3 regions of the Paenibacillus sp. FSL K6-1558 genome follow, and region 1 is predicted to be linked to each of the others. Evidence: a T-box and tRNA genes for the amino acid it is inferred to sense, from the RefSeq annotation. Region 1 holds a T-box; the other regions hold tRNA genes.
The links. A T-box is a leader RNA that pairs with one kind of tRNA and senses whether it is charged. The one in region 1 lies ahead of tyrS (tyrosine--tRNA ligase), so its partner is inferred to be a tRNA-Tyr.
Positions count from the first base shown of each region.

Region 2: it has a tRNA-Tyr gene. The T-box ahead of tyrS (tyrosine--tRNA ligase) is inferred to sense a tRNA for this amino acid. The anticodon was not compared.
Region 3: it has a tRNA-Tyr gene. The T-box ahead of tyrS (tyrosine--tRNA ligase) is inferred to sense a tRNA for this amino acid. The anticodon was not compared.

Region 1 covers NZ_JBBOCV010000001.1:1,031,275-1,035,469, reverse strand. The annotation lists gene MHI38_RS04340 (Imm63 family immunity protein) at 1-430, shown strand, start outside; gene MHI38_RS04335 (DMP19 family protein) at 427-873, shown strand; T-box leader at 947-1,189, shown strand; gene tyrS (tyrosine--tRNA ligase) at 1,486-2,748, shown strand; gene MHI38_RS04325 (YxcD family protein) at 2,848-3,129, opposite strand; gene MHI38_RS04320 (hypothetical protein) at 3,135-3,635, opposite strand; gene MHI38_RS04315 (PadR family transcriptional regulator) at 3,735-4,195, opposite strand, start outside.
Region 2 covers NZ_JBBOCV010000001.1:4,117,545-4,121,739, reverse strand. The annotation lists gene iolD (3D-(3,5/4)-trihydroxycyclohexane-1,2-dione acylhydrolase (decyclizing)) at 1-547, opposite strand, end outside; tRNA gene MHI38_RS17810 (tRNA-Gly) at 951-1,021, opposite strand; tRNA gene MHI38_RS17805 (tRNA-Pro) at 1,035-1,108, opposite strand; tRNA gene MHI38_RS17800 (tRNA-Leu) at 1,116-1,194, opposite strand; tRNA gene MHI38_RS17795 (tRNA-Arg) at 1,216-1,292, opposite strand; tRNA gene MHI38_RS17790 (tRNA-Gly) at 1,299-1,373, opposite strand; tRNA gene MHI38_RS17785 (tRNA-Leu) at 1,385-1,465, opposite strand; tRNA gene MHI38_RS17780 (tRNA-Lys) at 1,478-1,550, opposite strand; tRNA gene MHI38_RS17775 (tRNA-Tyr) at 1,561-1,646, opposite strand; tRNA gene MHI38_RS17770 (tRNA-Thr) at 1,653-1,728, opposite strand; tRNA gene MHI38_RS17765 (tRNA-Phe) at 1,749-1,824, opposite strand; tRNA gene MHI38_RS17760 (tRNA-Asp) at 1,834-1,911, opposite strand; tRNA gene MHI38_RS17755 (tRNA-Met) at 1,940-2,013, opposite strand; tRNA gene MHI38_RS17750 (tRNA-Val) at 2,031-2,106, opposite strand; tRNA gene MHI38_RS17745 (tRNA-Glu) at 2,114-2,185, opposite strand; tRNA gene MHI38_RS17740 (tRNA-Asn) at 2,190-2,265, opposite strand; tRNA gene MHI38_RS17735 (tRNA-Ala) at 2,269-2,344, opposite strand; tRNA gene MHI38_RS17730 (tRNA-Ile) at 2,372-2,445, opposite strand; rRNA gene rrf (5S ribosomal RNA) at 2,481-2,597, opposite strand; rRNA gene MHI38_RS17720 (23S ribosomal RNA) at 2,746-4,195, opposite strand, start outside.
Region 3 covers NZ_JBBOCV010000001.1:2,591,030-2,595,224, reverse strand. The annotation lists rRNA gene MHI38_RS11290 (23S ribosomal RNA) at 1-1,721, shown strand, start outside; tRNA gene MHI38_RS11285 (tRNA-Asn) at 1,793-1,868, shown strand; tRNA gene MHI38_RS11280 (tRNA-Ser) at 1,870-1,961, shown strand; tRNA gene MHI38_RS11275 (tRNA-Glu) at 1,979-2,050, shown strand; tRNA gene MHI38_RS11270 (tRNA-Val) at 2,152-2,227, shown strand; tRNA gene MHI38_RS11265 (tRNA-Met) at 2,244-2,317, shown strand; tRNA gene MHI38_RS11260 (tRNA-Asp) at 2,346-2,423, shown strand; tRNA gene MHI38_RS11255 (tRNA-Phe) at 2,520-2,592, shown strand; tRNA gene MHI38_RS11250 (tRNA-Thr) at 2,614-2,689, shown strand; tRNA gene MHI38_RS11245 (tRNA-Tyr) at 2,699-2,784, shown strand; tRNA gene MHI38_RS11240 (tRNA-Trp) at 2,791-2,864, shown strand; tRNA gene MHI38_RS11235 (tRNA-His) at 2,892-2,964, shown strand; tRNA gene MHI38_RS11230 (tRNA-Gln) at 2,979-3,053, shown strand; tRNA gene MHI38_RS11225 (tRNA-Gly) at 3,058-3,132, shown strand; tRNA gene MHI38_RS11220 (tRNA-Cys) at 3,139-3,212, shown strand; tRNA gene MHI38_RS11215 (tRNA-Leu) at 3,245-3,323, shown strand; gene MHI38_RS11210 (plastocyanin/azurin family copper-binding protein) at 3,528-4,106, shown strand; gene MHI38_RS11205 (RNA polymerase sigma factor) at 4,156-4,195, shown strand, end outside.

The sequences.
Region 1 (4,195 bases):
ACTCCTTGAATTGTTATCACGTACTTCTTACCCGATGGAACAGATGGAAAGTTATGTGAACCGATTGGGCGAGTCGTTCAAATGGGAAGGTGCACCCTATGTCGAAATAGGCGATGGACATTATATTGTTACAATCTATGAACGCGGTGTACCGTCCCTGATTAAAAAGCTGAAGCACGTGGAGGAGGTCCTCTACTGGTTGTTGGAAGATATGATTTTTACAGCCGCCCATGTAAGCCTGCTTAAGAAGTATGGTGTCGATAACGTTAACACCCATCTCGATTATACAAGTGAAGTGTGGCAAGAGATCGAAGACAACGTACGGGCAGCTTTTCGAAGGATCGGTGAACCATATTTAACTTGGCATCAAGAGGGTAAACGCCGGGAACTGGAAACGGTTCAACCCAGGAAGGGGAAATCTTCGATATGAGCGAACGGGACATTCAGGATGTGTGGTATGATTACGCACTGACTTTTGTGGAGAAAAAGAACCAGTCTGCGCAAGGATGGACTGCGCTTTCCCAGACGGAACAAGAGATTGCAGCGTTGTGGCTGTTTGAGGCAGATGTCTATAATGGTGGTTTTATACAATTCTTCTGCAACTGGGGAGAAGAGGCTTATAAGTTCGCATGCAAGGCACTTGAAACGATCGGGGCAAACCAGGTTCTGAGTAATGTGAAGCAGCAGTATGCTTGTTTTGAGCATTTGGAAAACGATTCTAGACTAACGGGGTTGTGGGACATCCCAAAATATCTGGAGACGGAGCAAGAAGAACGTTTGGATGAGCTGGACCAGCAACTCTGGAATAACGAAGATCAGGTTGCGGAGAAGGCTTACGCTCATTACCATGACGAGCTACGGATCAGGTTATAGTTTTGTTGATGATTTGAATACTTGCGCTTGCAATGTGCAGAACGTTTCGCTATACTGGCTATAATTAAATATATGAATTACGTTGATAGAGCGCAGTAGCGGCTTTGTCCCTGTTACAGAAAGTCAGGGGTTGATGGAACCTGATACATACAAGGGCTGCGAATTACACTCTGGAGTACTTGGGTAATGCCAAGCGGATGGGCAAACGATAACTTGCTGAAAGTGGTATGGATCGCTATTTCTTGAACATATGAATGTTCGGAGAGGTTGTCCATGCAATTTGGGTGGTACCACGGTTATTCTAATCGTCCCTGTGTCTGTGAAGACAAGGCGGCGATTTTTTTGTGTCCAAAATACCACTTGCAATGTTAGTTCCAGATAAGTTGAACTAATTTTACACTTTAACGGAGAGGACAGAAAAAACCTGAAAAAGCGAAGCGTTCGCCTTTATCACCGGATTTTCCCCTTTGGGAAAGGGAACCAAAAAAATCTGGGGATAACAGCGATTGGAGGGTTATTCTGTCATCGAAGTGGACGGTGTAAATTCCTTGGTTCAACTTATATAGAACGTAAGTCATGACTGAATTTTGATGATGAAAAGGGGTTATTACAATGAACATTATTGACGAACTACAGTGGCGCGACGCCATTAATCAACAAACGGATGCGGAAGGGCTACGTGAACTGACGGAGACCAAAGCGATCTCCCTGTACTGTGGTGTAGATCCGACAGGTGACAGTATGCATATCGGACACTTGATTCCGTTTATGATGCTGAAACGTTTCCAATTGGCAGGGCACCGTCCGGTAATTCTTATAGGCGGCGCAACGGGTACGATTGGTGACCCGAGTGGTCGTCAGTCCGAACGTTCTTTGCAGACGTTGGAGCAAGTGCAAGAGAATGTAGACGCGTTAACGGCACAGATGAAAAAGTTGTTTGTTACCGAAGGTGACAATCAGGTTCGCATGGTTAACAACTACGACTGGACACATAAGATTAACGTTATCGAGTTCCTGCGTGACTACGGGAAAAACTTTAACCTGAACACCATGCTGGCAAAAGATGTCGTAGCAAGCCGTCTTGAAGGCGGAATTTCATTCACGGAATTCTCCTACCAGATTCTGCAATCTCTAGATTACCTTCACCTGTTCCAAACGGAGGATGTACAACTACAGATTGGTGGATCTGACCAATGGGGTAATATTACGAGCGGTCTGGATCTGATTCGTAAAAAAGAAGGCTCAGAATCGAAAGCTTACGGCTTGACCATCCCACTGATGCTGAAGTCGGACGGTACAAAATTTGGTAAAACAGCTGGTGGTGCGATCTGGCTTGATCCGAATAAAACGACACCGTTTGAATTCTACCAATTCTGGGCGAATACAGATGACCGGGATGTGATTAAATACTTGAAATACTTCACATTCCTGAGCAAAGAAGAAATCGAAGCCTTGGCTGAGAAAGTTGAAACAGAGCCGCATAAACGTGATGCGCAGAAAGCCTTGGCAGAGGAAATGACCAAGTTCGTTCACGGCGAAGAGATGCTGGAGCAGGCAAAACGTATTACAGCAGCTTTGTTCAGCGGAGATATTCGTTCCCTGACAGCAGATGAGATCGAGCAGGGTTTCAAGGAAATGCCAACATACGAAACAGACGGTGAAGCTAAAAATATTGTAGACTGGCTTGTTGATCTTGGTTTGGAGCCTTCCAAACGCCAAGCTCGTGAGGATGTGACCAAGGGAGCCATCTCTATGAACGGCGAAAAAATAACCGAGCTTGAATTTACGGTATCTGCAGAGCACGCGATTGGCGGTAAATTTATCATCATCCGTAAAGGTAAAAAGAACTACAGCCTGGTTAAGCTTCAAGCATAGTTATTTGCAAATCAAGCAACCAAAAAGACCGTCTCCCATGCTGTCAGATGACAGAGGGGAGACGGTCTTTTGTATAACAAGCTAGAAGCTAGCCGTATTTTAATGTTGATTGACAATCGCAGTAATCTCTTCATCCAGATCCAAGGTAACATCTTCACGATACGCACGAATGTTGTACTCGCTGTGCAAGTAGCGAAGAATCGCTTCGATCATGTTGGATTCTACCAGGAACTGACTGCGACCTTGAATCCAGACTTCTGCGGAATAACCTGTATCTTCTTCCCAGCTTAACTCCACATTTACGTCCGTAGGACGCACACCTTTACGCTCTGCCATGTGAATGCAAATTGCATTCACAATCTCATCCATACTTAGAACCATAGAGCTTAGTACCGTCCGTTTCTGTTACGATCATCATCACGATCGTCACGGCGGTCATAACGACCATCCGCAGCAGGTTTACGACGATTTGTAATGGCTCTGAACAATGCCATAGCCAGCATAACAATCAACATAATTGCGGCTACGTTCACGAGCAATCCAAGAATGTTACCCAGTGCTCCCATACCGCCAAATAGTCCGCCGAACAACATACCTGCCAGACCACCCAGCATCATACCTTTCATGAAGCCGCCGCCACCGCCAAAGAATCCACCACGGTTATTTGCCGCTGCGCCAGTATTGGAATTGTTACGGGAATTGGACTGACTTACGTTATTGTCTGATTTCTTAGGGGTATTCGTGTAACTCTTCGTACCGGATTTGAACCCGCCGCCGCCTCGTCTTGCATCAGCACTGTCCGGATTCGTAACACCAACCGTCGCGAACAGTAGTGTGAATGCCATGAAAACCATCATTAGATGTTTAATTCCGAATTTTTTCTTCATTGTATAGATCGTAACCCCCTGAATAAATTTGTTTAACTCCCCAAAATGGGCCTTACTCTAGTAATACGGGTCAACCTGCTGGAACGTTTCAAAATTAATTTAAATTTCTGAAATACTTGGACTCGGGTCTTGAATAGCCGCTTGACCATCGAGAAGCTGGGTGACCCAATGACACCATTCCAACCCCGTCTGGGCATGCATTAACCCTTTTTGCACCAAAATGTAACTTCCAAAATCCCGGTTGCCTACCCGAAGATTATCCTGCGGTATCCGTGATTTCAATTCTTCGAAATACCGTATACGTTCCATGAACCAGCTTTTCCGCTCATTCAGGATACGTCTCATGCTTCCATCTTCGGCAATACCTACACAAAGAATGCGAAGATTAAATTCATCGCGCGTAACGGGTGCCGTAACCGGAGTAATCATCCACTCCAGTAACTTCTGAATGCCTTTTTCCGTAACTGCATACATTTTTTTGTCCGGTTTGTCAGACTGTTGTACCCAGCGGGAGGCGAGTAACTCTTCGTTTTCCATTTTGGACAGGAGCGGGTAGATCT
Region 2 (4,195 bases), 3.1 Mb from region 1:
TAACAGCTCCTGTCTCAGCTGGGTCGGTCAATACACGCATAGCATTGGTAACTGCAACCATCAACTGTTCCGGGCGCACGATGCGATCCCAGTATTTGCTGACCGCTTTGAACGGATCTGTAGCCGATATGGTATAGTCACTGCTTACTTCAAGTTGTTGCAATACTGGATCTGGCTCTCTTGTAGCAAAGTTATCTCCTGGGAGAAGCAATACCGGAATCCGGTTCACCGTTGCTGTTGCTGCGGCAGTAATCATATTCAGTGCACCAGGGCCGATAGATGTAGTGCATGCGTAGATCTGTTTGCGGTTTTTCTGTTTGGCATACGCTGCAGCTGTGTGCACCATACCTTGTTCGTTCTTACCTTGCATATACGTCAGGCTTCCAGAGCTGCGTTCTAATGCTTCCCCGATGCCTGTTACATTCCCGTGTCCAAATATTCCGATAATTCCTTTTACAAACTTGGTCTCTACCCCATCTACCGAGATATACTGCTGATCCAGGTATCGAAGCAAGGCCTGAGCCATCGTTAGTCGAATCGTTGTCATGAATTGATCGCCATCCTTTCCTTTACGGGTTAAGCGCTTAATCTAAGTTAAGTTTAAGCGCCTTACCCCTAAAGGTTAAGCGCTTAATTTATATGGTATTACAGGCTGAGCATTTTCGCAAGCTATTTTTGAAAGCGTTTTATTAAAATTAGGTTGGATTTGCGTAAAATAAGGGGTGAGATCGTACGATGCTGGAGGAATGTAAGGTATAAATGATCAACAAATATTAGCTTGGAGTGTAACAAGAGAGTTCGCTGAATGTGGATTGAATGTTAATTGAGAAAATAGCTGAAGAATATGACGGAGACTTGGCCACATAATATAGGAAAAGGGGACTAACTTCTTGTTCATGCAAAAAAAAAAAGAGAACACAGATTGTGTCTCTTTCTTCTTCAATATATAAAGCGGGTGATGGGAATCGAACCCACGCTATTAGCTTGGAAGGCTAAAGTTCTACCATTGAACTACACCCGCATAAACAAAAAAATCGGGATGACACGATTTGAACATGCGACCCCCTGGTCCCAAACCAGGTGCTCTACCAAGCTGAGCTACATCCCGTTAAATATACCGGCGAGAGGACTCGAACCTCCACGGTTTCCCACTCGATTTTGAGTCGAGCGCGTCTGCCATTCCGCCACGCCGGCATAGTTTAAATTTAGTTATAATGGCGCGCCCTGAGAGATTCGAACTCCCGGCCTTTTGATTCGTAGTCAAACGCTCTATCCAGCTGAGCTAAGGGCGCAAATATTGGAGCGGAAGACGGGAATCGAACCCGCGACCCTCGCCTTGGCAAGGCGATGCTCTACCGCTGAGCCACTTCCGCAAAATAAGGGATGCGCGTGGAGGGACTTGAACCCCCACGTCAAAGACGCTAGATCCTAAGTCTAGTGCGTCTGCCAATTCCGCCACACGCGCATATAATAAAAGTGAGTCATGAAGGATTCGAACCTTCGACACCCTGATTAAAAGTCAGGTGCTCTACCAACTGAGCTAATGACTCATAATAGAACTGGTGGAGGATGATGGATTCGAACCACCGAACCCGTACGGGAGCAGATTTACAGTCTGATGCGTTTGGCCACTTCGCTAATCCTCCATAAAGTGGTGCCGGCGAGAGGACTTGAACCCCCAACCTACTGATTACAAGTCAGTTGCTCTACCAGTTGAGCTACACCGGCGTATCAAATTGTTTTATTAATGGTGGCTCGGGACGGAATCGAACCGCCGACACGAGGATTTTCAGTCCTCTGCTCTACCGACTGAGCTACCGAGCCATATAAAGATGGCGGAACCGACGGGATTCGAACCCGCGATCTCCTGCGTGACAGGCAGGCATGTTAGGCCAACTACACCACGGTTCCAGATCACTTTCGGTTAGGAAAGCTACAATTGCGGGGGCAGGATTTGAACCTGCGGCCTTCGGGTTATGAGCCCGACGAGCTACCGGGCTGCTCCACCCCGCGTCATTTAAAAAAATATATGGTGGAGGCTGAGGGGATCGAACCCCCGACCCTCTGCTTGTAAGGCAGATGCTCTCCCAGCTGAGCTAAGCCTCCGAAAATATGACCCGTAGGGGATTCGAACCCCTGTTACCTCCGTGAAAGGGAGGTGTCTTAACCCCTTGACCAACGGGCCTTACTGGCTCCCCGAACAGGACTCGAACCTGTGACAACTCGATTAACAGTCGAGTGCTCTACCAACTGAGCTATCAGGGAAAATGGTGGAGCCAAGCGGGATCGAACCGCTGACCTCCTGCTTGCAAGGCAGGCGCTCTCCCAGCTGAGCTATGGCCCCATACATGTATTTCTTATGAAGTTACTATGGGCCTTGGTGGACTCGAACCACCGGCCTCACCCTTATCAGAGGTGCGCTCTAACCAACTGAGCTAAAGGCCCCTATCATTCGAAAAAAAATACCCCATTGGGGTTCCGCTTGGCGGCGTCCTACTCTCCCAGGACCCTGCGGTCCAAGTACCATCGGCGCTAGAGGGCTTAACGGTCGTGTTCGGGATGGGTACGTGTGGAACCCCTCCGCCATCGCCACCAAACGCGATTGGTCGAAGCATAGCTTCTTCCATTCATTCAGAACTGAAAATCATACACACATTCCGTGATGTACCGATTTCCACTTCATTCAGAGTGTTGTTCTCTGAAAACTAGATTCGAAACGAAACGTACGCGATTTAAAACTTGCTATTGGATAAGCCCTCGACCGATTAGTACTGGTCAGCTCCATGCATTGCTGCACTTCCACCCCCAGCCTATCTACCTCGTCGTCTTCAAGGGGTCTTACATACTGGGAAATCTCATCTTGAGGGGGGCTTCACGCTTAGATGCTTTCAGCGCTTATCCCGTCCGTACATAGCTACCCAGCGGTGCTCCTGGCGGAACAACTGGTACACCAGCGGTACGTCCATCCCGGTCCTCTCGTACTAAGGACAGCTCCTCTCAAATTTCCTACGCCCACGACAGATAGGGACCGAACTGTCTCACGACGTTCTGAACCCAGCTCGCGTACCGCTTTAATGGGCGAACAGCCCAACCCTTGGGACCTACTTCAGCCCCAGGATGCGATGAGCCGACATCGAGGTGCCAAACCTCCCCGTCGATGTGGACTCTTGGGGGAGATAAGCCTGTTATCCCCAGGGTAGCTTTTATCCGTTGAGCGATGGCCCTTCCATGCGGTACCACCGGATCACTAAGCCCGACTTTCGTCCCTGCTCGACTTGTAGGTCTCGCAGTCAAGCTCCCTTATGCCTTTGCACTCTTCGAATGATTTCCAACCATTCTGAGGGAACCTTTGGGCGCCTCCGTTACTCTTTAGGAGGCGACCGCCCCAGTCAAACTGCCCACCTGACACTGTCCCCGCACCGGTTTACGGTACCAGGTTAGAACCTAGATACGATCAGGGTGGTATCCCAACGGTGCCTCCACGCAAGCTGGCGCTCACGCTTCAAAGGCTCCCACCTATCCTGTACAGATCGTACCCAAATTCAATATCAAGCTGCAGTAAAGCTCCATGGGGTCTTTCCGTCTTGTCGCGGGTAACCTGCATCTTCACAGGTATTAAAATTTCACCGGATCTCTCGTTGAGACAGCGCCCAAGTCGTTACGCCATTCGTGCGGGTCAGAATTTACCTGACAAGGAATTTCGCTACCTTAGGACCGTTATAGTTACGGCCGCCGTTTACTGGGGCTTCGGTTCACAGCTTCGGGATTACTCCCTAACCACTCCCCTTAACCTTCCAGCACCGGGCAGGCGTCAGCCCGTATACTTCGCCTTACGGCTTCGCACAGACCTGTGTTTTTGCTAAACAGTCGCTTGGGCCTTTTCACTGCGGCCCCCTCGTGCTATTCACACTACCGGGGCACCCCTTCTCCCGAAGTTACGGGGTCATTTTGCCGAGTTCCTTAACGAGAGTTCTTCCGCGCGCCTTAGAATTCTCTTCTCGCCTACCTGTGTCGGTTTGCGGTACGGGCACCTTCATCTGGCTAGAGGCTTTTCTTGGCAGTGTGAGATCATGACCTTCGCTACTGTAATTTTCACTCCCCATCACAGCTCAGCCTTACGGTTAGCGGATTTGCCTACTAACCAGCCTTACTGCTTGGACAGGCATCCATCAGCCTGCGTCACTACCCTACTGCG
Region 3 (4,195 bases), 1.6 Mb from region 1:
TATGGCTTGATGCTTGCATCAGGGGTAGGGGAGCGTTGTATAAGGGTTGAAGGTGTACCGTAAGGAGCGCTGGACATTATACAAGTGAGAATGCCGGTATGAGTAACGAAAAGATCAGTGAGAATCTGATCCGCCGAAAGCCTAAGGGTTCCTGAGGAAGGCTCGTCCGCTCAGGGTAAGTCGGGACCTAAGGCGAGGCCGAAAGGCGTAGTCGAAGGACAACAGGTCGAAATTCCTGTACCACCGTAAATCGTTACGAGCGATGGGGGGACGCAGTAGGGTAGTGACGCAGGCTGATGGATGCCTGTCCAAGCAGTAAGGCTGGTTAGTAGGCAAATCCGCTAACCGTAAGGCTGAGCTGTGATGGGGAGTGAAAATTACAGTAGCGAAGGTCATGATCTCACACTGCCAAGAAAAGCCTCTAGCCAGATGAAGGTGCCCGTACCGCAAACCGACACAGGTAGGCGAGAAGAGAATTCTAAGGCGCGCGGAAGAACTCTCGTTAAGGAACTCGGCAAAATGACCCCGTAACTTCGGGAGAAGGGGTGCCCCGGTAGTGTGAATAGCACGAGGGGGCCGCAGTGAAAAGGCCCAAGCGACTGTTTAGCAAAAACACAGGTCTGTGCGAAGCCGTAAGGCGAAGTATACGGGCTGACGCCTGCCCGGTGCTGGAAGGTTAAGGGGAGTGGTTAGGGAGTAATCCCGAAGCTGTGAACCGAAGCCCCAGTAAACGGCGGCCGTAACTATAACGGTCCTAAGGTAGCGAAATTCCTTGTCAGGTAAATTCTGACCCGCACGAATGGCGTAACGACTTGGGCGCTGTCTCAACGAGAGATCCGGTGAAATTTTAATACCTGTGAAGATGCAGGTTACCCGCGACAAGACGGAAAGACCCCATGGAGCTTTACTGCAGCTTGATATTGAATTTGGGTACGATCTGTACAGGATAGGTGGGAGCCTTTGAAGCGTGAGCGCCAGCTTGCGTGGAGGCACCGTTGGGATACCACCCTGATCGTATCTAGGTTCTAACCTGGTACCGTAAACCGGTGCGGGGACAGTGTCAGGTGGGCAGTTTGACTGGGGCGGTCGCCTCCTAAAGAGTAACGGAGGCGCCCAAAGGTTCCCTCAGAATGGTTGGAAATCATTCGAAGAGTGCAAAGGCATAAGGGAGCTTGACTGCGAGACCTACAAGTCGAGCAGGGACGAAAGTCGGGCTTAGTGATCCGGTGGTACCGCATGGAAGGGCCATCGCTCAACGGATAAAAGCTACCCTGGGGATAACAGGCTTATCTCCCCCAAGAGTCCACATCGACGGGGAGGTTTGGCACCTCGATGTCGGCTCATCGCATCCTGGGGCTGAAGTAGGTCCCAAGGGTTGGGCTGTTCGCCCATTAAAGCGGTACGCGAGCTGGGTTCAGAACGTCGTGAGACAGTTCGGTCCCTATCTGTCGTGGGCGTAGGAAATTTGAGAGGAGCTGTCCTTAGTACGAGAGGACCGGGATGGACGTACCGCTGGTGTACCAGTTGTTCCGCCAGGAGCACCGCTGGGTAGCTATGTACGGACGGGATAAGCGCTGAAAGCATCTAAGCGTGAAGCCCCCCTCAAGATGAGATTTCCCAGTATGTAAGACCCCTTGAAGACGACGAGGTAGATAGGCTGGGGGTGGAAGTGCAGTAATGCATGGAGCTGACCAGTACTAATCGGTCGAGGGCTTATCCAATATGCAAGTTTTGAATCACGTGCGTTTCGTTTCGAATCTAGTTTTCAGAGTACAATAACTCTGAAACATATTCCCTGATAGCTCAGTTGGTAGAGCACTCGACTGTTAATCGAGTTGTCACAGGTTCGAGTCCTGTTCGGGGAGCCATGGAGAGGTGTCCGAGCTGGCCGAAGGAGCACGATTGGAAATCGTGTAGGCGTCACAAGCGTCTCGAGGGTTCGAATCCCTCTCTCTCCGCCATAATTCTTCTTCAGTAAGGCCCGTTGGTCAAGGGGTTAAGACACCTCCCTTTCACGGAGGTAACAGGGGTTCGAATCCCCTACGGGTCATTATTATTTTCAAACTATAAACTGAGATGAGAAACTCATCACTTCAAAAAAAGAGTTGATTTTCATATCGAGTTTATGGTAAGATCATAAATGTGTTGTTCGGAGGCTTAGCTCAGCTGGGAGAGCATCTGCCTTACAAGCAGAGGGTCGGGGGTTCGATCCCCTCAGCCTCCACCATATAATTTTCTAATGACGCGGGGTGGAGCAGCCCGGTAGCTCGTCGGGCTCATAACCCGAAGGCCGCAGGTTCAAATCCTGCCCCCGCAATTGTAACTTTCCTAACCGAAAGTGATCTGGAACCGTGGTGTAGTTGGCCTAACATGCCTGCCTGTCACGCAGGAGATCGCGGGTTCGAATCCCGTCGGTTCCGCCATTTAATTCTTAACATGAGGCAAGTTGTTCACTACATCTGCTGTATGGCACTGATGCCCTAGATAAAGTGTAGCGACTCAAGCTTAAACTTTATTATGGCTCGGTAGCTCAGTCGGTAGAGCAGAGGACTGAAAATCCTCGTGTCGGCGGTTCGATTCCGTCCCGAGCCACCTTGATAGAAAACTTAATATGCCGGTGTAGCTCAACTGGTAGAGCAACTGACTTGTAATCAGTAGGTTGGGGGTTCAAGTCCTCTCGCCGGCACCATGTAATCCTGGAGGATTAGCGAAGTGGCCAAACGCATCAGACTGTAAATCTGCTCCCGTACGGGTTCGGTGGTTCGAATCCATCATCCTCCACCAGTTTTTAGGGGCATAGTTTAAAGGTAGAACAACGGTCTCCAAAACCGTTGGTGTGGGTTCAATTCCTGCTGCCCCTGCCAATTAATTTTAATAGTAGTTTCTATATGGCGATCGTGGCGAAGTGGTTAACGCACCGGTTTGTGGATCCGGCATTCGGGGGTTCAATTCCCCTCGATCGCCCCTTTGTTATCTAATGGGGATTAGCCAAGCGGTAAGGCAACGGACTTTGACTCCGTCATGCATAGGTTCAAATCCTATATCCCCAGCCATTATGCGGAAGTGGCTCAGCGGTAGAGCATCGCCTTGCCAAGGCGAGGGTCGCGGGTTCGATTCCCGTCTTCCGCTCCATAATAAGGCGCCATAGCCAAGTGGTAAGGCACAGCTCTGCAAAAGCTTTATCCCCAGTTCGAATCTGGGTGGCGCCTCCAGCATATTTTTATTATATGCTACAATCAAATAAGCCGGCGTGGCGGAATGGCAGACGCGCTCGACTCAAAATCGAGTGGGAAACCGTGGAGGTTCGAGTCCTCTCGCCGGTATTTATTTAAAGAGTTCATTAGAGTATATCTCTAGTGAACTCTTTTTGTATTGAGTTATAATACTCTACTCGTGATTAAGTTGCGTGATGACTCTTTAAAATAAAAATTCGGGGATATCAAACCGATTAAGGATATCATTCGTTTCTTATGATTGAACGCATTTATGCGACATTTTAATTTTTTATTTTAGGGAGGAAAGCAATAATGAACAAATCAGCAAAATATTTATCCTTACTTTTGGTATTGGGGCTATGTTTAACATTGCCACAGTTGGCCGGTGCAGAAGCATCGGCTCACCATCACATGACGGGAACAACAGAAAAAAAGGACGTAAAGCCATCGTCCAAGCAAACGACGGGTTCTACAGCTAACAAAACGACCAAGCCATCTAAACCAACTAAGCCAGCCAAACCGAAGAAATCAGCGCCTGCGACTACAGATAAGAAAAAGTCTACAAAGAAGAAGAGTGATACGTCCAAATCTTCTAAAGATACTAAAAAACCTGCGGGTACCCAAGTAGAGAAAAGCAAAACGTATGTAATTGAAATTTCTGATTTTGCATTTCAAACTGCAGAGCTGAAGATCAAAGTTGGTGATCGTGTTGAATTTGTGAATAAGGATCAAGTTGAGCACTCCGTTGTTGCAGAAGACGACTCTTTCGATACAGGACTAATAGGCGAGGGAGAGAAGTCAGTGGTTACGTTTAAAAAGGCGGGCGAGATCAATTATCACTGTGGGCCTCATCCAAGTATGAAAGGGGTAATTAAAGTTCTCTCCAAGTAGTCCTGTGATTGAAATTGCTCGACCTGACAGGAGAGGGGAAGACTTTTGAATGCAGGAGTATTCCGATTACCAGCTAATTCTGCTGATTA